3 regions of the Streptomyces sp. ID05-26A genome follow, and region 3 is predicted to be linked to each of the others. Evidence: riboswitches for the same ligand, from Rfam matches in the RefSeq annotation. Region 3 holds a riboswitch; each other region holds the start of a gene.
The links. A riboswitch is a leader RNA that binds a small molecule or an ion and turns the genes downstream of it on or off. The one in region 3 is predicted to bind cobalamin.
Positions count from the first base shown of each region.

Region 1: linked by a shared signal. The riboswitch ahead of cobN (cobaltochelatase subunit CobN) and the one ahead of PV646_RS35380 (prenyltransferase/squalene oxidase repeat-containing protein) in region 3 are both predicted to bind cobalamin.
Region 2: linked by a shared signal. The riboswitch ahead of PV646_RS30760 (ribonucleoside-diphosphate reductase subunit alpha) and the one ahead of PV646_RS35380 (prenyltransferase/squalene oxidase repeat-containing protein) in region 3 are both predicted to bind cobalamin.

Region 1 is NZ_JARAYZ010000006.1:185,640-195,521, reverse strand. Features, by position in the region: gene PV646_RS38305 (precorrin-2 C(20)-methyltransferase) at 1-681, opposite strand, end outside; gene PV646_RS38300 (precorrin-8X methylmutase) at 678-1,298, opposite strand; gene PV646_RS38295 (ferredoxin-like domain-containing protein) at 1,295-2,305, opposite strand; cobalamin riboswitch at 2,314-2,448, shown strand; gene cobN (cobaltochelatase subunit CobN) at 2,484-6,050, shown strand; gene PV646_RS38285 (helix-turn-helix transcriptional regulator) at 6,011-6,682, opposite strand; gene folE (GTP cyclohydrolase I FolE) at 6,737-7,285, shown strand; gene PV646_RS38275 (EF-hand domain-containing protein) at 7,273-7,788, opposite strand; gene PV646_RS38270 (AAA family ATPase) at 7,845-9,882, opposite strand, start outside.
Region 2 is NZ_JARAYZ010000003.1:759,354-769,235, reverse strand. Features, by position in the region: gene PV646_RS30770 (hypothetical protein) at 99-509, opposite strand; gene PV646_RS30765 (ribonucleotide-diphosphate reductase subunit beta) at 762-1,739, opposite strand; gene PV646_RS30760 (ribonucleoside-diphosphate reductase subunit alpha) at 1,787-4,105, opposite strand; cobalamin riboswitch at 4,252-4,463, opposite strand; cobalamin riboswitch at 4,591-4,758, shown strand; partial or broken gene PV646_RS30755 (aldehyde dehydrogenase family protein) at 4,919-5,740, shown strand; gene PV646_RS30750 (PucR family transcriptional regulator) at 5,893-7,500, shown strand; gene PV646_RS30745 (NACHT domain-containing protein) at 7,635-9,882, shown strand, end outside; gene PV646_RS30740 (LysR family transcriptional regulator) at 9,870-9,882, opposite strand, start outside.
Region 3 is NZ_JARAYZ010000005.1:158,154-168,035, reverse strand. Features, by position in the region: gene PV646_RS35400 (ABC transporter ATP-binding protein) at 1-1,142, opposite strand, end outside; gene PV646_RS35395 (CbiQ family ECF transporter T component) at 1,139-2,170, opposite strand; gene PV646_RS35390 (hypothetical protein) at 2,181-2,948, opposite strand; gene PV646_RS35385 (SCO2322-related protein) at 2,945-3,358, opposite strand; gene PV646_RS35380 (prenyltransferase/squalene oxidase repeat-containing protein) at 3,358-4,563, opposite strand; adenosylcobalamin-variant (AdoCbl-variant) riboswitch at 4,598-4,669, opposite strand; gene PV646_RS35375 (hypothetical protein) at 4,760-6,271, shown strand; gene PV646_RS35370 (FAD-dependent monooxygenase) at 6,252-7,340, opposite strand; gene PV646_RS35365 (SAM-dependent methyltransferase) at 7,414-8,232, opposite strand; gene PV646_RS35360 (cytochrome P450) at 8,355-9,686, shown strand; gene PV646_RS35355 (alpha/beta hydrolase) at 9,683-9,882, shown strand, end outside.

The DNA.
Region 1 (9,882 bases), on a different contig from region 3:
GGTCGCGGGGTCGACGTCGGCCAGCGGCGCCATCCTTTGCCGGCCCGTGGTGGCGCGTTCGACGTACCAGGCACCGTCGAGCCGGCCGGACGCCTCGAGCGCCTCGCGGACGTTGCCGAAGGTGCGGCCCAGCTTGAGGATCGCGGCGCAGTCGGTGTCGGCCAGGCGGGACGCGAGCTCGGCGGGCGGGAGCGTGCCGGGCAGGATCGTGAGGACCTCGTCGCGTTCGACGAGCGGGGTGCCGAGAACGGCGCTCGCCCCGCTCACGGACGTGACGCCGGGGACGACCTCCCACTCGTAGCGGTCGGCCAGCCGCTTGTGCATGTGCATGTAGGAGCCGTAGAAGAACGGGTCCCCGGCGGCCAGCACGACGACGTTCCGCCCGGCGTCGAGGTGCGCGGCCAGCGTGGCGGCGGCCTCCTCGTAGAAGGCGTCGATCTCGCCCTGGTAGTCGTCCGTGTCCTCGGTCGTGACCGGGTAGACGAGCTGTTCCAGCACCTGCGGTTTCGGATCGTCCTGGCTGCGGAAGTACGGCGCGGCGATGGTCTTGGCGACCGACTTGCCGTGCCGGGCGCTGTGGAACGCCACCACGTCGGCTTCGTTGATGAGTCGCGCGGCCTTGACCGTCACGAGTTCCGGGTCGCCCGGACCCAGGCCGACGCCGTAGAGCTTGCCCGTCATTCTTCCTCGCTCGCGATCGCGTTGATGGCCGCCGCCGTCATGGCACTGCCGCCGCGCCGGCCGCGCACCACGAGGTGCTCCAGATCCGTTGCGGCCAAAGCTTCCTTGGACTCCGCTGCCCCGATGAACCCGACCGGGATGCCCAGCACCGCCGCGGGCCGGGGGGCTCCGGCGGCGATCAGGTCGAGCAGGTGGAACAGCGCCGTGGGGGCGTTGCCGATCGCGATCACCGCGCCGTCGAACCGGTCCGCGAGCAACTCCAGGGCGGCGGCACTGCGCGTGTTGCCGATCTCCTGCGCCCGGCCCGGCGTGCGCGGGTCCTGCAGGTAGCACAGGACTTCGTTGTCCTTGGGCAGGCGGCGGCGGGTCACGCCGGACGCGACCATGTTGGCGTCGCACAGGATCGGCGCGCCGTCGCGGAGCGCCGCGCGCGCGTTCCGCACGACGTCCGGGGAGAACACGACGTCGCTGGGCAGGTCGGTCATGCCGCACGCGTGGATCATGCGGACGACGACCTGCGAGACATCGGCGGGGAACCCGGTGAGGTCCGACTCCGCGCGAATGGTGGCGAAGGACTGGCGGTAGATCTCCGCCCCGTCCTTGATGTACTGCGTCAACGGATCTCCTCGTAGCCGTCGCCGGTCGCGACGAACTCGATCACTTCGCCCGCGGGACGGCCGCAGCGGCGGGCACAACCCGACCAGTGCACCGGACGGCGGTGTGGGGTTCCGAGCCACGCACGGGCGTCGGCTCGTACGTCGGAGAGCGACTTCGCGCAGCCGGGGCGGCCGGTGCAGGCGCTGACGCCGTGCCACGGCGAGTCCGGGTCGGTGATGAGGCCGGACGTGTCGGTGCCGGCGGGCACGACCAGGCTGCGCCACGGCGTGAGGCGGAGAGCGACGCCGGGGAGCTGGCCGGCGTCGAGCCGGCCGAGCGGAACCCCTGGGGTCAACGGTGAAGGTGCGACAGGAGTCACAGCCGGGGTGATGCGCGGCGCGTCGGAGGTGCCGAAGTGGGCGGTGATCTTTCGCACACCGTCGTCCACTTCGGACAGGCGCCAGGCCGGGCCGCGGAGTCGCTGGAAGAGGCGGGCCGCGGTGACCACGGTGTCGGCGGGGTCGGTGACGCGGACGCCCGTGTCGGTCCCGGCCAGGAGGAGTGCCCACGTCGCCGCACCATCTCTGACCAGCCCGAAGTCGCCGCCGAGGCCGCTCACCGCGTGCCCCACCGTCAGCAGGAACCTGCCCGGCAGCGCTGCCAGAGCGGGGTCCGCGCACAGGGCTGCATCGATCTCGTCGACCAACCCCTGCTCGTCCTCCAGGGGTGCAGCGATGATGTTGCGGATCCGCTCGTGCGAGGCCGACGGCAGCAGGCCCGCCGCGGCCAGGCGCGCGCCCAGTTCGACGCCGTCCGCGAGGCCTCTGATCTGGAGGTTCGCCCGCGAGGTCAGTTCCACTGAACCGTTCCCGAGTTCTGCGGCCGAGGTGCGCACGACGTCCCACTGAACAGCGGAAAGAGTGCCGCCAGGCACCCGGATGCGCGCCAGCCCGCCGTCCGCTGCCTGGTGCAGCTCGACGGCGCCGGGACAGGCGTCCGGGTGACCCCGGTGAATCCCATTGGGCATAGGTCGGACTGTAACCCGCCGGTTAGGGTGAGCCCGAACGACGAAGCGCAGGAGGAAGCCGGTGTGAATCCGGCGCGGTCCCGCCACTGTGACCAGCGAACACCGCTGGGAGTCAGGAACTCTGCTTCGCCGGTCACCCGCAACCTGGGGCGCGGACCCCACGAGGGATGGAGCCTGCGTGATCCTGCTGCTGTCGACCTCCGACACCGACCTGCTGTCGGCGCGTGCGAGTGGTGCCGAGTACCGGCTCGGCAACCCCGCGCGACTCACTACCGACGACCTGCCCGCGCTCGTCGAGGGCGTGGACCTGGTCCTCGTGCGCATCCTCGGCGGCCGCCGGATGTGGGAGGAAGGTCTCGACTGGCTGCTGGCCAGCGGGCTGCCCGTGGTGGTGCTCGGCGGTGAGATGCAGCCCGACGCGGCGCTGATGGAGCTGTCGACGGTGCCCGGTGGTGTGTGCGCCGAGGCGCACCTCTACCTCGCGCACGGCGGCCCGGCGAACCTCACCGAGCTGTACAAGTTCCTTTCTGACACCGTGCTGCTGACCGGCCACGGCTTCGAGGCCCCCACCGCCACGCCCACGTGGGGCGTGCTGGAGCGCGAGGCCTCGGCGGCCGAGGGCCCGACGGTCGCGGTGCTCTACTACCGCGCGCACCACGTCGCCGGGAACACGGCGTTCATCCACGCGCTGTGCGACGCCATCGAGGCCAAGGGGGGCAAGGCCCTGCCGGTCTTCTGCTCCTCGCTGCGCACCGCCGAACCCGAGCTGCTCGACACGCTGAGGCAGGCCGACGCGCTCGTCGTGACGGTGCTCGCGGCCGGTGGCACGAACCCCGCGAAGGCCTCCGCCGGTGGCGACGACGACGCGTGGGACGTCGGTGCGCTGGCCGCGCTCGACGTGCCGATCCTGCAGGGGTTGTGCCTCACGTCGAGCCGCGAGACGTGGGACTCGAACGACGACGGACTGTCTCCTTTGGACACCGCGACCCAGGTCGCGATCCCCGAGTTCGACGGCCGGATCATCACGGTCCCGTTCTCCTTCAAGGAGATCGACTCCGACGGCCTCACGATCTACGTGGCCGACCCGGAACGGGCGTTGCGCGTCGCGGGCATCGCGGTCCGGCACGGCCGGCTGCGCCACATCCCGGTCGCCGAGCGCAAGGTCGTCGTGATGCTGTCGGCGTACCCGACGAAGCACTCGCGCATCGGCAACGCGGTCGGGCTCGACACGCCCGCGTCGACCGTCCGGCTGCTGAAGGCCATGCAGGAGCACGGTTACGACATCGGCACCGAGCTGCCCGGTGTCGACGAGCTCGACGGCGACAAGCTGATCCACGCGCTGATCGCCGCCGGTGGCCAGGACGCCGACTGGCTCACGCAGGAGCAGTTCGAGAGCAACCCGATCCGCATCGCCGCAGCCGACTACCGCGAGTTCTACGAGACGCTGCCCGACGACTTCCGCGAGTCGATGCAGGAGCACTGGGGCGAGGCACCGGGCTCGTTGTTCGTCGACCACAGCAAGTCCGAGGACGGCGAGATCGTGCTGGCCGCACTGCGGTCCGGCAACGTCGCGGTGATCGTCCAGCCGCCGCGCGGGTTCGGCGAGAACCCGATCGCGATCTACCACGACCCCGACCTGCCGCCGTCGCACCACTACCTCGCGGCGTACCGGTGGGTCGAGTCGAACTTCGGCGCCGACGCCGTCGTGCACGTCGGCAAGCACGGCAACCTGGAGTGGTTGCCCGGCAAGACCGTCGGCATGTCGGCGTCCTGCGGCACGGACGCGGCGCTCGGCGACCTGCCGCTGATCTACCCGTTCCTCGTCAACGACCCCGGTGAGGGCACGCAGGCGAAGCGCCGCGCGCACGCCACGCTGGTCGACCACCTCGTGCCGCCGATGGCCCGCGCCGACAGCTACGGCGACATCGCGCGCCTGGAGCAGTTGCTGGACGAGTACGGGAACATCTCCGCGATGGACCCGGCCAAGGTGCCGGCGATCCGCGCGCAGATCTGGACGCTGATCAAGGCCGCGAAGCTCGACCACGACCTGGGACTCGACGACCGGCCGCACGACGCGGAGTTCGACGAGTTCATCCTGCACGTCGACGGCTGGCTGTGCGAGGTCAAGGACGTCCAGATCCGCGACGGCCTGCACATCCTCGGCGAGGCGCCGACCGGCAGCGTTCGCGTCAACCTCGTGCTCGCCATGTTGCAGGCGCGGCAGATGTGGGGCGGTCAGGTCGCCGCGCTGCCCGGCCTGCGCGAGGCCCTCGGGCTCGTCAGCACGGCCCGTGAAGACGTTGACGCGATTGAGGAACAGGCTCGCGTGCTCGTCCAGGCGATGGAGGACGCGGGCTGGGACCGTGAGGCCGCAGCGGGTCTGCACGAGTCGGTGGACGTGCAGAAGATCCTGGAGTTCGCGGCCGTCGAGGTCGTGCCCAGGCTCGCGCGCACCACGGACGAGATGACGAACGTCCTGCACGCCCTGGACGGCGGTTACATCCCGGCCGGCCCGTCGGGTTCTCCGTTGCGCGGCCTGGTGAACGTGCTGCCGACCGGCCGCAACTTCTACTCGGTCGACCCGAAGGCCATCCCGTCGCGCCTCGCCTGGGAGACCGGCCAGGCGATGGCCGACTCGCTGCTGGAGCGGTACCGCGCCGAGAACGACGGCGAGTGGCCGCCCTCGGTCGGGCTGTCGGTCTGGGGCACGTCCGCGATGCGCACCTCCGGTGACGACATCGCCGAGGTGTTCTCGCTGCTCGGCGTGCGGCCGGTGTGGGACGACCAGTCGCGCCGCGTCACCGGGCTGGAGGTCGTCCCGCTCGAGGAGCTGGACAGGCCGCGCATCGACGTCACGATCCGCATCTCCGGCTTCTTCCGCGACGCCTTCCCGCACGTCGTGTCCATGTTGGACGACGCGGTGCAGCTCGTCGCCGCGCTGGACGAGCCCGCGGAGCAGAACTTCGTGCGGGCGCACATGCTTCGCGACCTCGAAGAGCACGGCGACCAGCGCCGCGCCACGTTGCGCGTCTTCGGGTCCAAGCCGGGCGCGTACGGCGCGGGTGTGCTGCCGCTGATCGACAGCCGCAACTGGCGCGACTCGTCCGACATCGCCGAGGTCTACGCGGTGTGGGGCGGGTACGCCTACGGCCGCGGGGTCGACGGCGTCGCCGCGCGCGCGGACATGGAGTCGGCGTACCGGCGGATCGCGGTGGCGGCCAAGAACATCGACACCCGCGAGCACGACATCGCCGACTCGGACGACTACTTCCAGTACCACGGCGGCATGGTCACGATGGTGAAGGCGTTGACGGGCAAGGCACCCGCCGCGTACGTCGGGGACAGCACGCGCCCGGAGGCGGTCCGCACGCGGACGCTGACCGAGGAGACCTCGCGGATCTTCCGCGCCCGCGTGGTGAACCCGCGCTGGATCGGGGCGATGCGCAACCACGGCTACAAGGGCGCGTTCGAGCTGCAGGCGACGGTCGAGTACCTGTTCGGCTACGACGCCACGACCGGCGTGGTCGCGGACTGGATGTACGAGAAGCTGACCGAGAGCTACGTGCTCGACCCGGAGACCCGCAAGTTCCTGCAGACGTCGAACCCGTGGGCGTTGCACGGCATCGCCGAGCGCCTGCTGGAGGCGGCCGAGCGCAAGATGTGGGAGCACCCGGAGGAGTCCACTTTGGACGCGCTGCGGGCGGCCTACCTGGAGACCGAGGGCGACCTGGAGGACGGCGTCTGATCGACCCGGACGCAGCAGTGACCTGGTGACGGAGCGAGGCGAGCGGTGTGACCGTTCGCCTCGATGCCGTCCAGCAGGCCGCTGACGAGGCGCAGGTTCATTCCGCACACCAACTGCGTGTGCCGGTGCGCCAGGCTGTGGAACGGGCAGTTGCCGAGCAGGATCGAGCCGCCGTCCTCGCGCGGCTCGAAACCGAAGCCCGCCAACGTGTCCACGACTCCGCCCGGCGCCCGCGCGGCCAGGTCCGCGCCCCACTCGTAGGCGCGCCGGTGCAGGATCTCGCGAACGGGCTCGCCCGTGCTCTCCGCTTCCACCAGCGCGTCCGTGAGCAGGTGGCTCGCCGCCTCGTAGCGGCGGTCGGGCAGCGACACCTCGATGTGCTCCGCGGACCGCTGGTAGAGCTTCGCGGGCCTGCCGGCTCCGGGGCCACCGGTCCGGCGCTGGTGCGCCACTGTGAGAAGGCCCATCTCGACCAGCTTGTCGAGGTGGAACCCCGCGGTCGTGCGGGGCAGCCCGACGGCCTGCGCGGCCTCGTCCTTGCTGATGGGAGCGTTGTGGCGCACCACGAGGTCGTACAGCCTGCGGCGGTTCGGTTCGTCGAGGGCCGCGACGGCGGCGACGGGGTCGGCCATCTCTAAAAACTACTCTTGTTGACTAAATTCGGCCAGCGGATCTACCGTGGCGGCATGGACGTCGAGGCGGCACAACGGGCGGTCACGGACCTGCTCAAGGCGCTGGGCAAGGACCCGTACTCGGTGCATCTCACCGACACCCCGCGCCGCGTGGCCGAGGCCTACGCGGAGATGCTGACCCCGCGCGAGTTCACCATGACGACGTTCCCCAACGACGAGGGCTACGACGAGCTCGTGCTGGCGCGGAGCATTCCCGTGCAGTCGTTGTGCGAGCACCACATGCTGCCGTTCCACGGCGTCGCGCACGTCGGATACCTGCCGGGGGAACGGATCCTGGGCCTGTCGAAGCTCGCCCGGGTCGTGGAGATGTTCGCGCGCGATCTCCAGGTCCAGGAACGGCTGACCAAGCAGGTCGCCGACTGGTTGCAGGAGGAGTTGCGGCCCCAGGGGGTCGGCGTCGTGGTCGAGGCCGAGCACATGTGCATGGCGCTGAGGGGCGTGCGGGTCACCGGGTCCCGCACGGTCACCTCGGCGTTGAAGGGCGTGCTGCGGGAGAACCCCGCGTCACGTCAGGAGTTCTTCACCCTCGTTCACGCCGCCTGAACGGGGCCGAAGACGTAGGAGCCGGCGGCGTCCGGGTTGTCGCCGGCCCAGAACTCGGCCCACAGCGTCGTGAACTCGTTGCGCGACAACCGTCCGTCGCCGTCGAGGTCCAGCTTCGCGAAGACGGTCTCGGTCGCGCCGCCGAGCCAGGCCTCGATCATGGTCCGGTACTCGGGTTCGGAGACGTAGTCGTCGCCGTCCGCGTCCACGGCGCCGAACATGGCGTCCGCCGTGCCCAGCACCGGTTCGATGTTGTCGGGCAGCACGTCGACGACGTTCAGGACGTCCTGCAGCGTCACCTGCTCCGCGCCTCCCGCGGCCGACTGCAGGGTGGTCCACCAGCCCAGCATCACCTTCGTCAGCAACTCCTCGTCACTGCCGCGCAACGCCGCCCAGCGCTGGGCGAGCAGCTCGAAGTCCTCCCGGTTCAGCCGTCCGTTGCCGTCGGAGTCCATCGCGCCGAAGACCAGGTCCACCTTGCTCCGCTGAAAGTCGCTCGCCATGCGCAGGACGATAGGGCCGAAAGACGTAGTCGAACCATCGGCCGAACGGGTCCGAGCTACTCCACGAACAGAGCATCCGCCAGGTGCAAACGGCCGGACACCCCGAGCTTGCGGTAGATGCCCGAGAGCACTCCCTCCACGCCGTCGGCGGGCATGAGCAGCGTGGACGCGATCTCGTCGTCGGAGCGGCCGCGTGCCGCCAGCTCCGCCACCTGATGCTCCGTCGGGGTGAGTGCGGTCGGCCCGGTCTGCCGCATTCGCCGAGGTCCGGAGCTCGTCGCCACCAGTTCGGAGTAGGCACGGGCGGCCATCGTGGTGGATCCGCACTTCTGCGCCAGGTCGACGGCGTCACGCAGGTGCGTGCGCGCGGAGGCCGTGTCGCCCTGACGCCGCAGCACCACGCCGAGGTCCACCAACGCGCGCGCCAGTTCCAGACGGCCGGGGGAGGCGCGCAGCACCCGCACGGCCTCCTCCAGCAACCTTCGCCCGGCCGCGCCCGCGGTCACCCGGCCCTCCGCGCGCAACGCCATGCCCAGCGCCCTGGGCGCGCCCCAGACCCGTGCGAGCGCGACCTCCTCCTGGGCGAGTTCGCGGGCCCGTTCGCCGTCGCCCATCGCCGCGCAGGCCAGCGCCGCGCCGGAACGCCACGACAGCGCCGCGGGATTGCGGTACGGCCACGCCGCGCAGTGCCGTCCGGCGGCCAGAAACGCTTCCAGGGCCTCGTGATCGTCGCCTCGCGCCGTCAGCACGCGTCCGCGCACGGTCAGCACGCCACCGAACGACCACGTGCGCCGCGCCTCGTCCGTCGAGGCCTCGGCGATCACCGTGGCGGCCTCGTCCAGGCGACCCTCCTCGAGCAGGATGTCGGCGAGCAGCGCGGCGTGCCACGTGGAGACGGCGTGCCAGCGCCGGTCCTGCCGCAGGTGGTCGGCCGCCACCGCGAGATCGGCACGGGCGGAGGCGAGATCTCCCTTGCGGCGCTGGACGTTCGCGCGCATCACGTTCGTCAGCGCGCGCAACGCTGGTGCCTGGGCGCGGTCGACCTCGTCCAGCACGGCCAGCGCCTCGTCCAGCGAGTCGGCCAGGTTCAGCGTCATCGCGGCCGTCAGGGAGGCGACCACGCCGTCGCCGCGTGCCGAGACGAGACGCCTCGTCTCGTCTGCGCTGATGTCGCCGACCATCACGCGGTGCAGCACGCCGGCGGGGTTGTCGAGCGAGACCGACGAGGGGACGGCCTCCTGCCACACCAGGCCGTGCACGGCGAGATGTGCCCGCGCCTGCGGTGAGCCGCCCAGCACCGCGGGGATCTCGGCCGGGGCGCCCTCGGCGTGCAGGGCGTAGGACAACGCGATCGCGGACTCGGCATCGTCCACATCGGACTGGAGGGCCTCGCGCAGCCGGGCGGTCGCGCCGGGCAGGTTGCCGACCAGTTCGGCGATTCCCAGCAGTCGCAAGGCACGGGACGGGTTCGCCACCGGTTCGCGCAGCGCCCGCCACAGCAGCCGTGCCGCGCCGGCCGTGTCGCCGTGGTTCACCGCCTCCTGCGCGGCCCGGTCCAGCACCTCGCCCGCCCACGGTTCCAGGCCGGGCGACGTCTCCAGCAGGTGGTCCGCGACCGCCCGGTCCGAAGCGCCGTGCGTCCGCAACGCCTGTGCGGCCCGCAAGTGCAGCGCCGCGCGTGCCGCGGCGGGTATGTCTTCGAGCACCGCGGGTCCCGCCACGCCGAGGAGTTCGACGGTGCGCCTGGCCTCGGCGAGTTCCGCCGGGCTCAGTCGCGTGAGTTCGGCCAGCACACCGGGATGGGGCGAAGAACCCAGTGCCGCCAGGCAGTGCGCGGTCGTCACGACGGACGCGGGGCGGCGGCGCAGCCGGGCCGCCATGATCTCGCCGGACACCTCGGCACCGCGCTGGGTCACCCGCCACGCGGCCTCGGTCGTCGGCGGGACCTCGTCCTCCACCAGCGCCTTGACCAGCCGCGTCACCGCCAGGGGGTTGCCGCCCGTCGCGTCGAAGCACGCCGCCGCGAACTCCGGCGCGGCTTCGCCGAGTGCCGCCGAGACGAGACGTCTCGTCTCGGCAGGGGTGAGGTGGTCC
Region 2 (9,882 bases), on a different contig from region 3:
GGTCAAATCATCTGAATGGATTTACCGACATGTCGAAGTGGCAGGTCAGGCGCTCCTGATACCACGAGTCCACGCACTTGACGTCGCCATCCCAGGCGTCAGTTGCATATCGGTTCAAACAAGATCTCGACCATAAACGCGAATAAATCCGCCTTGGATTCAACCGCTCGAAGCAACAGTGCTGGTCGAGGGTGGGCGTGCGTGGCGAGATTGGGTCGGCCGGGGATATCGGACGAGAGGAAGGCCGATCTGTGGCGGCGGTGGAAGGCCGGGGACGGGATCGCTCCCGAGCTCCACAAGGGCCGCGCCGGCTCTGCGCCGGTGATTCCTACAAGAACGGTGGACGCGACGCCTACCGGGCGACCGCGGCACAGGAATGGGCGTTCAACCGTGCCCGGCGGCCGAAGCCGTGTCTGCTCGCCCGCGGGCCGGAGCAGATCGTTGGTCGCCTGCGCCTGAACCACGGCGATGAAGATCAGCCACGAGACGATCTGCCGTTCGGTCCACAATGAACACAGCGAATTCGGGCACCTGGAAGGCGATCTGGTGATCGGATCGAACAACAGCCAGGTCGAGGCCCACGCCCGCAGGAATCCCGAGTTCCACGGCACGCTGACCTGGGACCGCGGCGTGGAATTGGCCCACCACAAGCGTTGTAGTCGGCCGTGCTCAACTTCTCCCCTCGTACGACACCGGCAGGCACGCCGGCATCGCACGAGGAGGGCGTCGGGGCCGCGCGGCACGCGGCCCCGACTCGGTGACTAGAAGTCCTCGTCGAACGACACCGTGCCGGTCACCCCGACCTGGTACGCCGACACCCGGCGCTCGAAGAAGTTCGACAGCTCCTGCACGTCCTGCAACTCCATGAACGCGAACGGGTTCTTCGAACCGTAGATCGGCTCGATCCCGAGCACCTGCAACCGCCGGTCCGCGACGTGCTCCAAATAGGACCGCATGTCCGCCACCGACATCCCCGCGACGCCACCGCCGAGCAGGTCCTCGGCGAACTGCACCTCGGCGTCGACCGCCTCGCGCAGCATCTGCCGGACCTCCTCGTACAGCGACTCGTCGAACAGGTCAGGCTCCTCGCGGCGGACCGTGTCCACGACGTCGAACGCGAACGCCATGTGCATCGACTCGTCGCGGAACACCCAGTTGGTGCCGGAAGCCAGCCCGTTCAGCAACCCGCGCGAGCGCAGGAAGTACACGTAGGCGAAGGCGCCGTAGAAGAACAGGCCCTCGATGCACGCGGCGAAGCAGATCAGGTTGAGAAGGAACGACCTGCGGTCCTCACGCGTCCGAAGCTCCGTCAAGGACGAGATCGAGTCGATCCACTTGTAGCAGAACTCGGCCTTGGCGCGGATCGACGGGATCGTCTCGACGGCGGCGAACGCCTCGATGCGGTCGTTCTCGTCGGGCAGGTAGGTGTCGAGCAGCGTCAGGTAGAACTGGACGTGCACGGCCTCCTCGAACAGCTGCCGCGACAGGTAGAGCCGCGCCTCCGGGGCGTTGACGTGCTCGTACAGGTTCAACACCAGGTTGTTCGCGACGATGGTGTCGCCGGTGGCGAAGAACGCGACGAGCCGGTTGACCAGGTGCCGCTCCGCCTCGGACAGCTTGTTCAGGTCCGCGAGGTCGGAGTGCAGGTCGACCTCCTCGACGGTCCAGGTGTTCTTGATCGCGTCGCGGAAGCGCTCGTAGAACAGCGGGTAGCGCATGGGCCGCAGGGTGAGGTCCATGCCGGGGTCGAGCAGGGCGTTCTGACGGGCGGTGTTGGCGAGAGTGGTCACTGGCAGGCCTCACAGGACTCGGGGTTTTCGAGGGAGCAGGCGATGGCTTCGTCCGACGTCACGACGGGCACCGCCGTGGTGGTCGTCGCCTGCTGGATGCGCGTCGCCGGGCGGGAGCGCAGGTAGTAAGTGGTCTTGAGCCCGGCTTTCCAGGCGTAGAGGTACATCGAGGAGAGCTTGCCGATCGTCGGCGAGGCGACGAACAGGTTCAGCGACTGGCTCTGGTCGATGTACGGGCCGCGCGCGGCGGCCAGTTCGATCAGCGCCTTCTGCGGCAGCTCCCAGGCCGTGCGGAACAACGAGCGCACGTCCTCGGGCAGTTCGGCGATTCCTTGCGCGGAGCCGTCGTCCTGCTTGAGCCTGTTGCGCACGGACTCCGTCCACAGGCCGCGCGACTTGAGCTCGCGCACCAGGTAGGAGTTGATCTGCAGGAACTCGCCGGACAGCGTCTCGCGCTTGAACGTGTTCGACACCTGCGGCTCGATGCACTCGAAGCAGCCGGCGATCGAGGCGATCGTCGCGGTGGGCGCGATGGCGATCAGCAGCGAGTTGCGCAGTCCGTGCTCGCTGACCCGCTCGCGCAGCGCGCCCCAGCGCTCGGTCTGCGTGGGCGTGACGCCCCACAGGTCGGGCTGCAGGTCGCCCTTGGCGGCGCGGGTCTCCGCGAACGCCGGGTGCGCGCCCGCCGACGAGGCCAGCTCGGCGGAGGACTCCAGCGCCGTCAGGTAGATCTCCTCGGCGATCCGCGTGGACAGCTCGCGGGCCTCGGGCGAGTCGAACGGCAGGCGCAGCTTGAAGAACACGTCCTGCAGGCCCATGACACCGAGACCCACCGGGCGCCAGCGCGGGTTGGACCGAGCCGCCTGCTCGGTCGGGTAGTAGTTGATGTCGATCACGCGGTCGAGGAACACGACGGCGGTGCGGACCGTGGAACGCAAGCGGTCCCAGTCGATCCCGCCGTCAGCCACGTGCGCGCCGAGGTTGACCGAGCCGAGGTTGCAGACCGCGGTCTCCTCGTCGCTGGTGACCTCGAGGATCTCCGTGCACAGGTTGGACAGGTGCACGACGTTCGACGGCGACGCCGTCTGGTTGCACGTGCGGTTCGCGGTGTCCTTGAACGTCATCCAGCCGTTGCCGGTCTGGGCGAGCGTGCGGATCATCCGTCCGTACAGGTCGCGGGCCTTGATCGTGCGGACCGCGCGACCCGCTTCCTCGGCGCCGCGGTAGGCGCGGTCGAACTCGTCGCCCCACAGGTCGACCAGCTCGGGAACCTCGTCCGGGTCGAACAGCGACCAGTCCGCGTCGGCCTCGACGCGGCGCATGAACTCGTCGGGGATCCAGTTGGCCAGGTTGAGGTTGTGCGTGCGACGCGCGTCCTCACCGGTGTTGTCGCGCAGCTCCAGGAACTCCTCGACGTCCGGGTGCCACGTCTCCAGGTACACGCAGGCAGCGCCCTTGCGACGGCCGCCCTGATTGACGGCCGAGACCGACGCGTCGAGCGTGCGCAACCACGGCACGATGCCGTTGGAGTGGCCGTTCGTGCCGCGGATCAGCGCACCCCTCGAGCGCACCCGCGACCACTGGACACCGATGCCGCCGGCGAACTTCGACAGCCGGGCGATCTGCTTGTACCGGTCGTAGATCGACTCCAGCTCGTCCTTCGGCGAGTCGAGCAGGTAGCACGAGGACATCTGGGTGTGCTGGGTGCCGGAGTTGAACAACGTCGGCGAGCTCGGCAGGTACGCGAGCGACGACATCAGCCGGTAGAAGTCGATGGCCTCGGCGGCGGTGTGCGAGAGACCGCACGCGACGCGCAGCAGCCAGTACTGCGGCTGCTCGATGACCGAACGCTTCGCGGGGTGGCGCAGCAGGTAGCGGTCGTAGACAGTGCGCAGGCCGAAGTACTCGAACCGCCGGTCGCCGTCGAGGTCGATCGCGTCGTCGAGCTTGCGGGCGTTGGCGGCGACGAACTTCGCGGTCGCGTCGCCGATCAGGCCCTCGGCGTGGCCGAGCGCGACGCTCTGGCTGAAGGACTGCACGCCCTGACGGCGCACCTCCTTCTCGATGTACGCGGCGAGCAGGCCGGCGGCGAGCTTGGAGTACTCGGGCTCCTCGGCGACCAGCGCCGCGGCGGTCTGGATCGAGAGCCGGTCCAGCTCCTCGGTGGTGGCGCCGTCGTAGAGACCGCTGATCGTCTTCGTGGCGACCCGCAGCGGGTCGACGTCGTGCAGACCGACCGTGCAGCGTTCCACCGCGCGCACGATCTTGTTCAGGTCAACCGGTTCGAGTGAACCGTTGCGCTTCTTGACGCGCATTGTGGTGGTGGTGAGCGTGTCGACCGCCGTCACAGCTCTCTCCTCGCGAGCTCGGGGTGGCCACGAGATCGGGAGAGGGTGAACGGGCGCGCGCGACCGCCACGTCCTCCCGCCCTCCCTCGGGGCCTCGGACACCCGCACGCGTGGGCACGTGCGGGGCGCTGGCAGGTCTTCGGACTCGTGGGCGAGCCTGTCTCCAGGCGCCTACCGGCCGTCGCTTCCCAGACGTCGATGTCCAGTGCTTTCTGACGGCTTTCGTTCCCACTCACCGCTGCGGGGCAGTCCCGGACTCACACCGGGTTCCCTCTTGCGACGACCGATCTGGATGATCGGCCGAACCAGCTCGGAGCACCATACATGGGTGTCGTCGAGCGATCGACAACTACATCTAGTGGGCGTGTCGCCCAGTCGGAGCAGCCCCGAACGATCACGTGCGCGCGCCGGTGATCGCGGCCACTCTCGACATGGTAGGAAGTCCTACTTTAGGTTGACCGAAGGTCCACGGTGCAGGGAAGCCGGTGCGAGTCCGGCGCGGTCCCGCCACTGTGACCGGGGAGCGGTGTCCCATCAGCAGGCCACTGGCGCGAGCCGGGAAGGCCGGGGCGGCACGTCGATCCGGGAGCCAGGATACCGGCCGGGGACTTCCGTGTTCGTCCACGAGGATGGAGCTGAACGCATGCGGATTCTTCCTACCTGCGCGAGAAACGCAATCCCGCAGCCATAAGCCGTGTCTTCGTCGTGCCCGGTCGTCCACACGCGACACGGGCGGCTCCCTCCTGCGCTCAAACGGAAGGACCTTCTGGGAGCAAGGATCTGCACCACTTCATCGGCGGCAAGCCCGTGTCCGGCACGTCCGGGCGCTTCGCCGACGTCTTCGACCCGAGCACGGGGTCGGTCCAGGCCCGCGTGCCGCTGGCATCGGCCGCCGAGGTCTCGGACGCGATCGCGGACTCCGCTGCGGCACAACGGGAATGGGCGACCTGGAACCCGCAGCGCCGGGCCCGCGTGCTCATGAGGTTCGTCGACCTCGTACGCGCGGAGGAGGACAGCCTGGCCCGGTTGTTGTCGTCCGAGCACGGCAAGACCGTCGCCGACGCACGAGGTGACATCCAGCGAGGACTGGAAGTCGTCGAGTTCGCCATCGGCATCCCGCACCTGCTCAAGGGCGAGTACTCCGACAGCGCCGGCACCGGCATCGACGTCTGCTCGATGCGCCAGCCGCTCGGTGTGGTCGCCGGCATCACGCCGTTCAAACTCCCCGCGATGATCCCGCTGTGGAAGGCCGCTCCTTCGATCACGTGCGGGAACTCGTTCGTGCTCAAGCCTTCCGAACGCGACCCCTCGGTGCCGCTGCGCCTCGCGGAGCTGTTCCTGGAAGCCGGTCTGCCGCCCGGTGTGTTCTCCGTCGTCAACGGGGACAAGGAAGCCGTGGACGCACTGCTCACCGACCCGCGGATCGAGGCGGTCGGCTTCGTCGGCTCCTCCGCGATCGCCGAGTACGTCTACACGACCGCCGCCGCGCACGGGAAGCGCGCGCAGTGCTTCGGCGGCGCCAAGAACCACATGATCGTCATGCCGGACGCCGACCTCGACCAGGTCGCGGACGCCTTGGTGGGCGCCGGTTACGGCTCTGCGAGCACGTCCATCTGCTCCCAATCTGCGTGAACGCTCGGACGCCTGGAGCCACTGGAGGGCCGTTGACCAGCCTGAACACACTGGTGCGCCAGTAGACTCCCATCACCGAACACTTCTTGAATTCCTCTGTAGACGGTTGGCAAGGTGGTGGCATGAGTCCGCGAACAGGCCTCACCCGCGTGCTGGACGACCTGGGCACCACGCTGATCGACCTCGTGCGTGGTGATCCGGGCCGTGCCGCGGACGTCGGTGGTGTCGTGATCCACGACCCGGACGACGACCAGGCGTTGCCGCCGGCCGCGCTGGTGCTGGGCGTCGGTGTGCGCGAGCCCGCTCCGTTGCTGCGCCTGCTGGGCGAGGAAGGGGCGGCCGCGTTGGTCGTGCGCGGCCCGATCGTCCTCACCGAGGAGATCTCCGAGGCCGTCGACGGCTCCGGGGTGGCCCTGCTCGGTCTGGCGCCGGGGGCGTCGTGGACCCAGCTCGCCGCGATGTTGCGGTCGTTGCTCGCGGAGGGTGAGGTCGACCCGTCCGAGACGCTCGGCGGTGTACCGGCCGGGGATCTGTTCGCGCTGGCCAACGCGGTGGCGTCGCTGATCAGCGCTCCGGTGACGATCGAGGACCGCAGCTCGCGGGTGCTCGCGTTCTCTGGGCGGCAGGACGAGGCCGACTCGTCGCGGGTCGAGACGATCCTGGGTCGGCAGGTTCCGGCGCGGTACTCGCAGCTGCTGGAGGCGCGCGGGGTGTTCCAGCAGCTCTACCGCAGCGACCAGCCGGTTTACATCGAGGGGCTGCCCGCCGACGACGGCTCGCTGTGCCTGCCCCGCGTCGCCGTGGCGGTGCGGGCGGGTGACGAGTTCCTCGGCTCTATCTGGGCCGCCGTGCGCGGGCCGTTGTCCCCGGACAGTTCCACCGCGTTCGGCGACGCGGCCAAGCTCGTGGCGTTGCACATGATGCGCCAGCGGGCGGGTGCCGACGTCGAACGGCGGCTGCGCGCGGACCTCGTCTCGACCGCGATCGAGGGAGGTGCGGGCGCGGCGGAGGCGGTGCGGCGGCTGGGGCTGGCCGACCAGCCGTGCGTGGTGCTGGCGATGGCGCTGGCCCACTCGCACGGCGACGATCCGGCCGCGCACGCCCGGCTGCTGGCCGAACGCCAGCAGATCGCCGACGCGCTCGCCATGCACCTGACGGCCGTGCATCCTCGTGCCGCGGCCGCGTTGATCGGCGACGTCGCCTACGCGATCCTGCCCGCGGAGTCGGACGACCGGGCGTTGCGGATCGCCACGGACTTCCGCAACCGCATCGGCAACGCCGTGCTCGTGGGTGTCGGCGAGGTGTCCGACGGCCTGACGCTCTCCCGGACGCGGGCCGGTGCCGACCTGGTGCTGCGGGTGCTGCGGGCGGGACGCGCGTCGCGGCCGGTGGCGCGGGTGTCCGACGTGCACGGCGAGGGGTTGCTCCTGGAGCTGTCGGACCTGATCGCCGAGCGCGGGGACACGCTGACCGGGCCCGTCGCGCGGTTGGTCGCCTACGACCGCAAGCACAGCGCGTGTCTGGTCGAGACGCTCAGCGCGTGGCTCGACGCCTTCGGGGACGTCCCCGCCGCGTCGGCCGCCGTTTTCGTGCACCCCAACACGTTCCGGTACCGGCTGCGGAGGTTGTCGGAGGTCGGGGAGATCGACCTCGGCGATCCGGACGCGCGGTTCGCGGCGATGCTGCAGCTCAGGTTGTGGCGCCCAGATCTTCGCTCAGGAGAGGGCTGAGCGATTCCGGTTGCTGCTTGTCCAGTTATTGTCACCATTCGCGGCATGTGGTGGTCGAAATGCGACTGAAAGGGCCATGAGCTGTGGCCAATAGGAGCAACCTGGCCACGCTGTCCGCTATTACCGTCTTGATCGTGAACAGAGACCAGGTGGGGCGTGGTGTGCGCATCACCGTATCTGCGGTTCTCGGTTCCGCTACAACGCTCGTGTTGCTCCCGATCGCCATCAACGTCGGCACGGGCGGCACCGCCCCTCCCCTGTTACAGCCGCTGACCGGCTGGCTGTGGCCGTTGGTCGGGCTCATGTTCTTGGTCGCAGTGGCGCTCGGAGTATGGGATCGGATCGGAGACGCCAGGCCTCCGAAGGTGTCCGATCGCTGGCGTAACCAGCACGAACGGACATCGAACCTCGCTGCGGTTCAGTCATATGTGGAGAGGCGCCGCGCCAGTTCGCTCTTCGCCCGGATGAGCGTTGAGCTAGGCCTCTCCCTAGCAAGTCAGCCTGCGATGGTGCAACGGCCAGACGACTACCGACCGGACGACCCGATGTTGCGGTTGGAGACTCTGTTCTCCAGCGGCGAGATCACCGCCAGGTTTGAAGCGGAGCGCCGCGAACTGCTGATCCTCGGGGCTCCAGGTGGCGGCAAGTCGACGTTGCTGCTGCGGCTGTGTCAGGAACTTGTCGCCGAGGCCAAAAAGGACGAAGAGCGTCCACTGCCAGTGCTGGTGGATCTGGCAGCCTGGTCGATCACGGGCAGACGCCGACTTAGCAGCGGCAGGCTCTCAGCGCCTCAAGACTTTCGTGAGTGGCTCACCGCAGAACTGAAGAAGCACTACAATATCCCGCCGCCGCAGACACGAGGCATGCTCACGGCCAAGGGAAGCCTCGTTGTGTTGATGGACGGGCTCGACGAGGTCAGCGCCGAGGATCGCTGGAGGTGTGTCGAGGAGATCAACAAACTGCGTGACGAATGCGGCGTGCACATCGCCGTATGTTGCCGCAGCAAAGACTACGACGATCTCAGAAGAAAGCTGGAGCTTTACGGAGCCGCTGAGATCAAGCCTTTGCAACGGGACAAGGTAAGCGAATGCTTGGACGACCTTGCAGACGAGTTGAGCGGCGTCCGCACTGCACTCGCGACGAACCCTTCCCTGTGGGACATGCTGACCACACCGCTGATGTTCAGCATCATGGCGCTGACCTATCGCGGGACCCCGGTCAGCGGCCACGTGTCAGTCAGCAGGCTGTTCGACGACTACATCGTGGAGATGTTCGTACGGAAAGGTCTTCCGTCCCGATGGACTCCCGAACGCGTGATCAGGGCGTTGAGGTTCTTGGCGAGGCTGGCCAGCAGTCCGCTCTGGAACGACGACGTTGCGCAGTCCCGATTGCCGGCCAGGCAGGCATGGACGGATCTCGTCACGAATTCCTCGATGTGGCGACTCTTCCGACGCGCGGAGCCCGCCGCGCTCGCCGGGTTGCTGACAGCGTTCGGACTCGCGTTCGGAATGAAGTTCGGCATTGTTCTCGCCTTGCTCGCGACCACCCTCGCGGCCGCCGCAACTGTCGTGATGACCGGCTTGCTCCGTGATGTGCCCGACTGCTCCGCCGACGACCGGTCAGGAGGCTGGATGTGGGCCGGGGCCGGTTTCTTGACGGGATCGATCGCCGGCGCAGCCGCGTATGGACTAGGGATGCTATTCGGATCGGCCGCGAGCTGGCCGAAGTTTGTGGCGTATTCCGTCACGATCGCGCTAGCGCTGGTGTTGATGATGCTCGCAGAAAGCGTTCTGTATGTACCGTTTGTCACCTTGATCGGCACCAGCGTAGTGATCGTGGTGCTGTTCTGGACCGGCGCGGTAGAGGGCTTGCTTGTCGGTTTGGGCGCAGGTGCAGGACTGGGCGCCATGGCGGGCGCGCTGATCAGCGGGCTCGACGGCGTACGGCGAACCAGCTCGGTGTGGTCGAACTGGACGTGTCTCCTCGGGGTTCCCGCATCAATCGCAGGTGTGCTGATGGGAGTCGCGTTCGCCGGGCTGGCAGGCGCTCCGGCAGGCTTCTCGCTCGCGCCGCTGATCGGCGTGACGCTGGGGCTGATCTGGTTACCGCTGGTCGCGACCGGCGCAGCATTCGGTGTCGTCGACGCAGTGACACATCACATCTCTGAACTCGTGGCGCGCACGATGACATTCGACGAACTCCCAATTCGGAAGGGCGCGCTGTTGCGCTTCGCTCACGACCGGATCCTCCTGATCAAGCCCGAGAACGACTACCTGTTCGCGCATAGACTCCTCCGCGATCATCTAGCCGCCTGCGATCCTGTGCGGTTGAGTGCTGAGATCGAGCGCAAGCAGCAGAGCGGCGGCGACCTACGAGACCCTT
Region 3 (9,882 bases):
GTCTCGGTGTCGGCCTGGACGCACTCCTGCTCGACCGTTTCCAGGTAGAGCAGGTCGGAGGGCTGTTGCGGCACCAGCGCCACGGTCTGGCGTCGTTCTGCGGGCTTGAGCGTCTTGGGGTCGATGTTGCCGATCGTGACGTTTCCGGACGTGCGTTTGCCGCTGCCCTGCACCGCCCAGAGCAGCGACGACTTGCCAGAGCCGTTACGTCCCATGAGCGCGACCCGTTCGCCCTCGCCGACTTCGAGCGTCACGCCGCGCACGGCCTGGACATCTCCGTACCGGACAACGACATCGCTCGCTTCGAGGACCGGGCTGGTCTTCGTCACGGGTTCGGGCCGGGGTTCGGGGAGCCGGGCACGCAGGGGTGCGGCCTGGCGGCGGGCGTCGCGGACCGAGACCGGGATCGGTTCCCACCCGGCGAGTTGCGCGAGCCTCACGACGGGCGGGGCGACCGGTGCGGCCTTGAGGACCTCGCCGACGTCGCCGATCAGTCCCTGCGGCAGCAGGAGAGCGCGGTCCGCGTACTGCGCGACGCGTTCGAGGCGGTGTTCGGCGATCACGACGGTCATCCCGAGGTCGTGCACAAGTCGTTGCACGGCAGCGAGAACGTCTTCGGCGGCGCCGGGGTCGAGTGCCGAGGTGGGTTCGTCGAGGACGAGGACCCTCGGGTGGGCGGTGAGGGCCGCGCCGATCGCGACCCGCTGTTGCTGACCACCGCTCAGTGTCGCGAGTGGACGGTCGCGGAGGATGGCGAGCCCGAGCAGGTCGAGGGTTTCCTCGACGCGTTTGCGCATGACGTCGTTCGAGAGGCCCAGAGACTCCATCGAGTAGGCGAGTTCGTCCTCGACGTTGTCCGCGACGAAACCCGCCATCGGGTCCTGGCCGACGAACCCGACGACGTCCGCCAGTTCGCGCGGCGGGTGCGTGGCGGTGTCACGGCCGTCGACCAGCACACGTCCAGCCAGGGTGCCGCCGCTGAAGTGCGGGACGAGGCCGTTGATCGCGCGCAGGAAGGTCGACTTGCCGGAGCCGGTGCGGCCGACGACGAGGCACAGCTCGCCTTCGGGGATCTCCACGGAGATGTCCGCGAGCACGGGCTGCTCGGCGTAGGTGACGGTGACGTCCTCGAACCTGATCATGCTTCCCTCGCGAAGGCCAGAGGTGCCAGTGCCACGAGCACGCCCAGCGCCGGAATCAGGGGCAGTTCGGGTGCCTGCAGGGGAACCGTCGACGGCGACAGCGCCGGATCCGCCGAGAACACCAGCACCACCGCTCCCACCACCCCGCTCAACGCCACCCCGATCGCCGTGGGCGTCCACCGGTCCGGCCGGTACCGCGTGCGCGGCACCCGGCGTGCCCCGACCCGCAGCCCCGCGATCGCCAGCACACCACCGAGCACCAGCAGCGGCCAGCCGGTGTAGGCGCCGGCGAGCAGCCCGTACGTGCCGATGCAGAGCCCGAAGAGTCCAGCCAGCACCAACGTGCCGGTGAGCACCCGGTCCTTGCGCGAGATGCCGGCCGTGCGCCCGTACCCGCGCGAGTCCATCGAGGCGGCCAGCACCAGCGACCGGTCGAGCGCGTCCTCCAGCACCGGCACCAGCATCGTGCGGATCGCCTTCGCTCCCCTGGCCGTGTCGCCCCTGAGCTGCCTTGCCTTGCGCACCGATCGGGCGGACGCGACCAACTGCGGTGCCACGGTCAGCGCCACCACAACGGCCACACTCACCTCGTACAACGCGGCCGGCAACGACCGCAGGAGCCGCCGGGGGTTGGCGAGGGCGTTGGCGGCACCGACACAGCTGAGGATCGTCGCGAGCAACAACCCCTGGTACAGCGCGAAGATCAGCCCCTCGGCGCTCACCGGTCCGCCGACGCGGATGCCCTGCGCCCAGTCGGGCAACGGGACCTGCGGCAGCGTGAACAACACGGTCAGGCCGGTCACACCGCCGAGGAACGCGTGCACGAGGACGCGCAGGCCGATGATCAGCAGGCCGAACTTGAGGAACACGCCGTAGGTGCCGGCCCACGGCGTGTTCGCACGGCAGGTCACCACGACCACGCCCGCCACCGCCAGGATCAGGCCCAGCAGCAACGGGTTCGTGGTGCGGCTGGCGGCGGTGGCGAGGCCCAGTGCCCACAGCCACCACGCGCCGGAGTGCAGCTTCACGCCGAAAGCCTCATGCGTCTTCCGCGGCGCGGCGACGACGTGCCACCAGCACCCCGGCCACCGCCAGTGCTGCGATGACCAGCGCCCCGAGCAGCGTCCACAACCAGCCGGAGCCCGATTTCTCCTCCACCTGCTGCGACTTCTCCGCCACCGCAGGAGTCGAGGTCTCCCCCGCCACAGACGACGACACGGCGGACGAAGGCGGAGCCGACTCCACCGAAGACGGCGCAGCGGCCGACGAGGAAGTCGGCGGAACGGTCGTGGTCACCGCAGGGGGTTGCTGTGCCGGAGGTTGCTGCACCGGCGGCGCGGGAGGCTGCGGTTGCTGCGCCGGCGGAGGCGGTGCGGGAGCCGCGGGCGGTGCGATGCCAGGTTGTTCGCCGGCGCCGAACGCCCACCCCTCCACGGTTCCGCGTCCCGGCACGAACGTCGCCGCGCCCTGGTTGCTGTACACCCACGAACCACCGGCCGGTGCGTGCCAGTACGACCAGTACGCGGTGGCGGGCGAGGCGTTGACGCACTTGTCCGCGTCCGTGCCCGGCTTTCCGTTGATGCGGCAGACGAAACCAGCCTGCCGCGAGGCGTAGGTGTAGCCGAAGCCCGCGGCGGTCAGTGCCGCGATGCCGGAGGCGGGGCTACCGGGTGCGCAGCCCTGCTGGACGCCTCCGCCGAGGCCGCGGTAGTCGACGACGACGGTCACGCCGTCACATCCCGCGGCCTGCGCCGGCACCGGTGCGAACGCCGCTACCAGTGCCAGCGCGAGGAAGAGCCTTTTCACGGGGCGGTGCTCGGAGCGGTGCCGGCGCCGAACGCCCAGCCCTCGACGGTGCCGGGAGCCGGGTCGTAGCCGAGCGCGCCGGAGGTGCTGTAGGTCCAGGTGCCGCCGGGGGTGGCGTGCCAGTAGGACCAGTACGCGCTGGTCGTGGGCATCTTGCACGGGTTCGGAAGGGCCTTGATCGTGCAGACGAACCCGGGCTGGCGCGGCACGAACGTGGTCGGGAAGCCCGCGTTGTTCAGCGCCTGGATTCCGGTGGTCGGATCGATCGAGGTGCAGCCGGTCTGGACTCCGCCGCCCAGTGCGGCGAAGTCCACGACGACCTTCACGTTCGCGCACGGAACGGCGGAGGCAGGGGACGTGACGACGAACGAGCTCGCGACGAGGGCGAGGACAGCAAGCATGCGGCGCATCACGCACCAACCTTCCGACGACGGGAGACGAAGAGCAGGACGGCACCGGCGAGCACCGCGAACGACCCGAACAGGCTCAGCGGAACGGCCTGGTCCGGTCCGGTGACGGCGAGCGGCGGGTCGGCCGGGGCCTCGGGCCCTGCCGGAGCGGGCGCGGTCGGCACGGTCGGCTCGGGCGCCGAGGTGACCGGTGGCGTGGTGGTGCAGTCGATCGCGGGCACCCCGGGAACAGCCGACGAAGCCGTCACGTCCGCGAGGCTCACGCGAGCCAGGCCGAGCATCGCCTGTGCGGTGGCGCGGATCGCCGGGTACGGCTCGAAACCGGCGCTGTCGTAGGCGACCGCACCGCGTCGCGCCTCCGGTCCGGAACAGCCGACCTGCAACGACTTCAGGTACGCCACGGCCTTGTCCGCGGGCTGAGTGAGACCCCCCTCGACGAGCGCGCCGACGGCGAGTCCCGTGCTGTTGGCGTTGGCCCCGGCAGTCGCGGACGGGAAACCGCCGTCCGGCTTCTGCTGCGAGGCGAGCCACGTCAGGGCCTTCGGCGACGCGGTCTTCTCGCCCACCGCCAGCAGCGCCTGCAGTGCCATCGCCGTACCGTCCACATCGGACTTGCACGGCGCCTGTTCGAAGGCGATCGGGAAGCCGCCGTCCGGGCACTGCGTGGAAACCTGGTACACCACCGCCTGGTCGGACGGCAGGGCGGCGCGCTTCAGCACGATGATCGCCAACGCCTGCGTGAACGCGTTGGTCTGGTCGAACCCGGGACCGGTCGCGTCGCGGTAGCGCCCCGACTCCTCCTGCAACGGCGCGAGCCGCTCCAGCAGGTCGACGCCCGCGAACGCGTGCGGATCGGTGCCGAGCGTCTGCGCGACCAGCGCGAGCTTCACCAGGCCGCCGACGTACGACTCGTCGCCTTCACCGATCAGGAAGTTCAGCTGGTCGGGCTGGGCGAGCCAGGCGGCGGCCTTCACCGCCGTCGACCTGCCGACGCCCGCCGCCGCCAGCGCGTAGACGCCGTCCGCGGTCAACCCGGCGTCCACGAGGCCGGGGCCCTGGAGCAGGTGGTCGCCACCCTCGAACTGGCTGACCAGCCACGTCCCCGCGGACGGGGCCGCTTCCGCCGCCTGCGCCTGCGGTGTCACCACCAGCGCGGTGGCCACCAAGGCCACCAACGCGGATCTCCTGATCACTACGCCTCCCATGCCCGCGGTCCTCGACGGGTCGGTGGAGCTACCGCACGCCACGGGCAGTCGGACTATCACCGTTGCGGGTCAGCGCCGGAGTTCCACCGGCTTCCCCCGCGGCATGCGGATGCTGTTGTCAGTCAACGATCGTGCGGGAGGGATCTATTTGAGTCAAATGGCTGTGAGCTGGGCCATCAACGAGCAGAATCGGCGGATGGGGGATTTCGCGAAGCAGGTCGACGACGCGGCACGGGTGATCGAGGCGTTGATCCCGGACGAACCGGCCGCCACGCTGGGCACGCACACCGCCCAGCGCGGGAACGAGCGGCACGCCCGTGGCTCCGCGACACAGCAGGCGTTGCGCGGGTTCTCGTCCCTGGCGGCGGAACGGCTGCTCGGCGCGCTGGAACTGGCCGTGGCCCGGCTGGACCTGACCGCACCGGCCGAACTGGTCTCCGGACTGGTGCCGCCACCGGCGAACGCCACTTTCGGGTTCGTGTCGATGGGCGAGCAGAGCGCGATGGCGCTGCCGATGACCATGGTCGACGGCGCGCACCCCGGAGCGAGCAGCCTGATCCTCGGGCACGTGCGCGCGTTGTTCCCGGACATCAACGACGTCGAGGGTGACGAGCACGCCATCGCCGTCAAACGCGGCGCGACGCACCTGGCGGTGGCCGTGGTGGTGGCAAGGGCGGTTCTGAACGCGATCGGCACTCCGGTGGCGGCCAATCCCGCGGCGGCCGTCGGCATCGCGATCGGCGCCTGCGCCGCGATCCTGCCGGACGTGCCCATGCCTCACGCGTACGAACGGGCCGTGCAGGAGAAGCGGCGCCGCGAGTACCGGCCCACGTCCTGGATGACGGAGGCGATGGTGTCCGGCCACCAGTTCGTGGTGGTGGAAGAGCCGAGCCTGACCGAGGCGGACTTCACGGCGACGGGTCTCGTGGCCGCGATCGACACCGGGTTCGCGGTGCGCACGGGTCTCGCCGACGGCAAGGTTCCCGTGTCCGTGCAGGTCGTGCTGGACGAACCGCACCTGCCCGACCTGGAGCAGTGGGACGAGGTCGCCGAGATCGACTACGTCGCGGTGGCCGGGGCCGCGAAGTTCGGTCACGGCAGCACCGCTCCGTGGCCGGGTGGGTTCCGGGTCCGCGTCTGCGCGACCGGACGGGACGAGGGCGAGGAGCGCTACGACCTGACGCTGTGGCCCGCGCCGGCGACGGATCCGGTGGTGCACAAGGCGGCTGACCGAGTCGGGCACCTGCTGCGCGGCGAACCGGCCCCGCCGCCGATCTCCCGTCCCGAACGGCCGTACCAGTGGCTGGAGGACCTCGGGCCCGCGGCGACGGTCACGGTCGTCACGAACGCCGGTGTCGCCGACGTGGTGGACGAGTTCGAGGAGGACTCGGTCGCCGTCGAGATCGAGGGCGGGGTGCTCGTCGTCGAGTTCAACAACTACCAGGGCAGCCGGATTGCCGTCCTGCAACGGCTGTCCCGCAACGGAAAGGCCGCCAGCTACCACTGGAACGCCAACCGGGTGACGCGCCTGTCGTTCGCCCGCGACGGGCAGCTGACCGAGGACGCCGACACCCGGAAGGCGGTGGAGGGACTCAGCTTCACGGACCTGCGGCACCTCGACGCCAAGGGGATCACGGCGGTGGTGAGGTTCACCGGCACCGTGATCCCCGAGGCGATCCGGGAACTGGTCAGTAGTTCGGCAGGCTGAGGCTGTTCACGACCTGGGCGAACTCCTCGGTGGGCGCGCCGCCGTTGGCCTGGTTCTTCAGCGCGATCTCCTGGTTCGCGACGACGTACGGCCGCAGAACCTCCTCGTAGCGCTGGAAAGCGGCCGACGGGTCCTTCGCGAGCTCACCGGCGAGCACGTACGCGCCGACCAGCGCCATGCTGGTGCCCTGCCCGGACAACGGCGAACCGCAGTACCCGGCGTCACCGAGCAGCACGACGTTGCCGTGTGACCAGGAGTCCATCCTGATCTGGCTCATCGAGTCGAAGTGGAAGTCGGGCGCCTCCCACATGTGTTTCACCGCGGTCGGCCACACCCAGCCCGCGTCCGCGAACTTCTCGGCGAGCAAACGACGCTGGGCGTCGACGTCGCGGTGGTCGAAGTCCACCTCGCCGTAGAAACCCATGTAGACACGGCATTCCGCGTTCGAACGGGCGCTCATCACGCCACCGCCGACGACCTCGCCCTGCTGGAACGTCTGCCAGTGGTCGAGGCCGAGGAAGTTCGGCGCGGTGAAGACGGCGAGGTTCATGCCGAGGTGGGTGATGAACTCCGCCTCCGGTCCGAACACGAGCCGGCGGACGGTGGAGTGCAGGCCGTCCGCGCCGACGATCACGTCGAAGTCGCGCGGCGCCGCCTTCTCGAACGTGACGCGGGTGCCGTCGATCGAGGTGATCGTGTCGTCGAACAGGTACTCGACACCGTCCACCGCGTCGAACAGCATCCGGGCGAGGTCGTCGCGCAGCAGCTCGACGTCGGGACTCGCGAGGTCACCTCCGCTCAGGGTGTGCGTGGTCGAACGGAACAGCTCGTTGCCGTCGGCGTCGACCACGTTCATGCCGCGCATGTTGGTGCTGAACGACCTGAGCCGGTCGCCGAGGCCCATGCGTTCGACGACCTCCAACGCGGGACCGCGCACGTCGATGGCCTGGCCGCCGGGCCGCATGCCGCGGCACCGCTCCACCACCGTGACCTCGAAACCGCGGTGGCGCAGCCAGTACGCGAGAGCGGGCCCGGCGATGCTGGCGCCGGAGATCAGGACGTTCTTCATGGTGGTGCCCCCTGTGAGTCGGTGTTGCTCACAAGGTGCGGGCCGGCGCTGACCGTGCGCTGACCGTCGGCGGTCAGGGCTTGACAGCGACCCCCGCGAACGGGACCTCGTTGATCTCCGGGCTGGCCGCGAAGTCGCCCTCGCCGTCGGGCCGCCACGACGGGCAGCCGACCAGACCGGGCTCCACCAGGTCGAACCCGCCGAAGAACGCCAGCACCTCGTCGTGCGTGCGCGGGAAGGCCTGGTTCGCCGTGCTCTTCACGTTGTAGGTCTGCACGGCCTGGTCCATCCCGGCGGGCTTGGCGTCGGCGGACGCGTGCGACAACGCGAGGAAGCTGCCGGGCGCGAGCGCGTTGCGGTAGTGCCCGACGATCGCCGCCGGGTCCCACTCGTCCGGGACGAAGTGCAGCACCAGCAACATGAACAGGCCGACCGGCTGGTCGAAGTCGATGAGCTCGCGCACCTGACCGGCGTTGAAGATCGCGTCCAGGTCGCGCAGGTCGGCCTGCACCACGGCGGTGTCGCGGTCACCCGCGAGGATCAGCTCGCTGTGCGCGACCGCGACCGGGTCCCTGTCCACGTAGACGACCTTGCAGTCCGGCGCCTCCGCCCGGACGATCTCGTGCAGGTTGCCGACGGTCGGGATGCCGGAGCCGATGTCGAGGAACTGCCGCACACCCCGTTCGACCATGTGCAGCGCGGCCCGGCGCAGGAACGACCTGTTCAGCCGTGCCGCGTCGCGGACGCCGGGCATGATCTGCAGGATCTTCTCGGCCAGAGCGCGGTCCGGGGCGAAGTTGTGGCCGCCGCCCAGCCAGTAGTCGTACACCCGAGCCGGTGACGGCACCGTCGTGTCCACACCTGGAGGAACCCAACCGAGGTCGCTGCTCACCGACCGAGCGTATCCGCGTGCACCAGGACGGACGAGCAGATGAGCATCCGATCGTGTGTATCTGCTCGCCCCCACTGGCGCGCTGCCCCTAGGTTGTTCGGGGTCACGAGAAGGTGGGTGTGATGCCGAGCGTCACGACGGTGCCGGGCCGCTGGCCCCTCATCGGGCATTCCGTCACCCTGCTCAGGTCTCCGGTCGAGTTCCTGTCCTCGTTACCCGCCAGTGGTGACGTGGTCAGAGTCTTCCTCGGTCCCCTGCCGGTGTACCTGGTCACGACGCCCGAACTGGCGCAGCAACTGCTCGCGTCGGACGCGTTCGACAAGGGCATCGTGTTCGACAAGATGCGGCCGTTGTTCGGCAACGGGCTCGCGACGTCGAACGGCGCGTTCAACCAGCGGCAGCGCCGGATGATGCTGCCCGCGTTCAGCCGCGCGCGGGTCTCGACCTACGCGGAGAACGTGATCACGACGCTCGCGACCGAGCTGCGCGACTCGTGGCACGACGGGCAGCGGCTCGAGTTCGACGCGCTGATGCAGGACTTCGTGCTGACGGTCGCCGGGCGCACGTTGTTCTCCGCCGAGCTCGGGCAGGAGGTGCTGGCCGAGGTCAGGCGGTCCATCCCGATCATGCTCAGGCACGTGCTGGTGCGCGCGTTCTCCCCGTCGTTCGTGGAAAGGCTGCCGCTCAAGGCGAACCGCGAGTTCGACGCGGCCGCGGCCCGGCTGCGCGAGGTGATCCCCGCGGTCGTGGTCGGCGCGCGGAAGCAGGGCACGGACCACGGTGACCTGCTGTCGGCACTGCTCGCCGCGCGGGACGCGGACACCGGTGAAGCCATGACCGACGAGCAGATCCACGACGAGGTCGTCACGATCCTCACCACCGGCGCGGAGACGACGGCGGTGGCGCTGGCCTGGTTCTTCCACGAGATCGGCACTCGACCCGCTGTGCGGCAACGATTCCACGCCGAGGTCGACGCCGTGCTGGGCGGGCGGCCGGCGACGTTCGCGGACGTGGCGAAGCTCGAGTACACCGGCCGGATCATCAACGAGGTGCTCCGCCGCACCCCGCCGATCATCCTGATGCGCCGGGCCCGCGAGGACGTCGAGATCGGCGGGGTGCTGGTGCGCAAGGGTTCCGAGATCGCCGTCTCGCAGCACACCCTGCACCGCGACCCGCGCTGGTTCCCGGACCCCGACGGGTTCGACCCGGACCGCTGGGAGCCCGCCAGAGCCGCCGCGCTGCCCAAGGGCGCGTTCATCCCGTTCGGTGGTGGCGCCCGGTTCTGCCCAGGACACTTCCTCGCCCACACGGAGATCACGATCGCCGCCGCGACGATCGCGACCCGCTGGGACCTTGTCCCCGTTGCGGGACAACGCGTCTATGCCCAGGTGAAGGCGACCATGCAGCCGAACCGGCTGCCCATGACCGCCGTGAGTAGAAAGCCTCCAGCGTGAAACTGCTCCCCGTTCTCGCCGCTGTGCTGGTTTTGACGTCGCTGACGCCTGCCGCGCACGCCTCCGGTGCCGACTGCTCGCTCACCACGCTCCCGGTGTCCGGGCCCAGCGGCACGGCGACGATCTCCGGCCAGCTCTGCACACCGGCGGGCGCGAACCCGGACTCGATCCAGCTGCTGGTGCACGGCGGCACGTA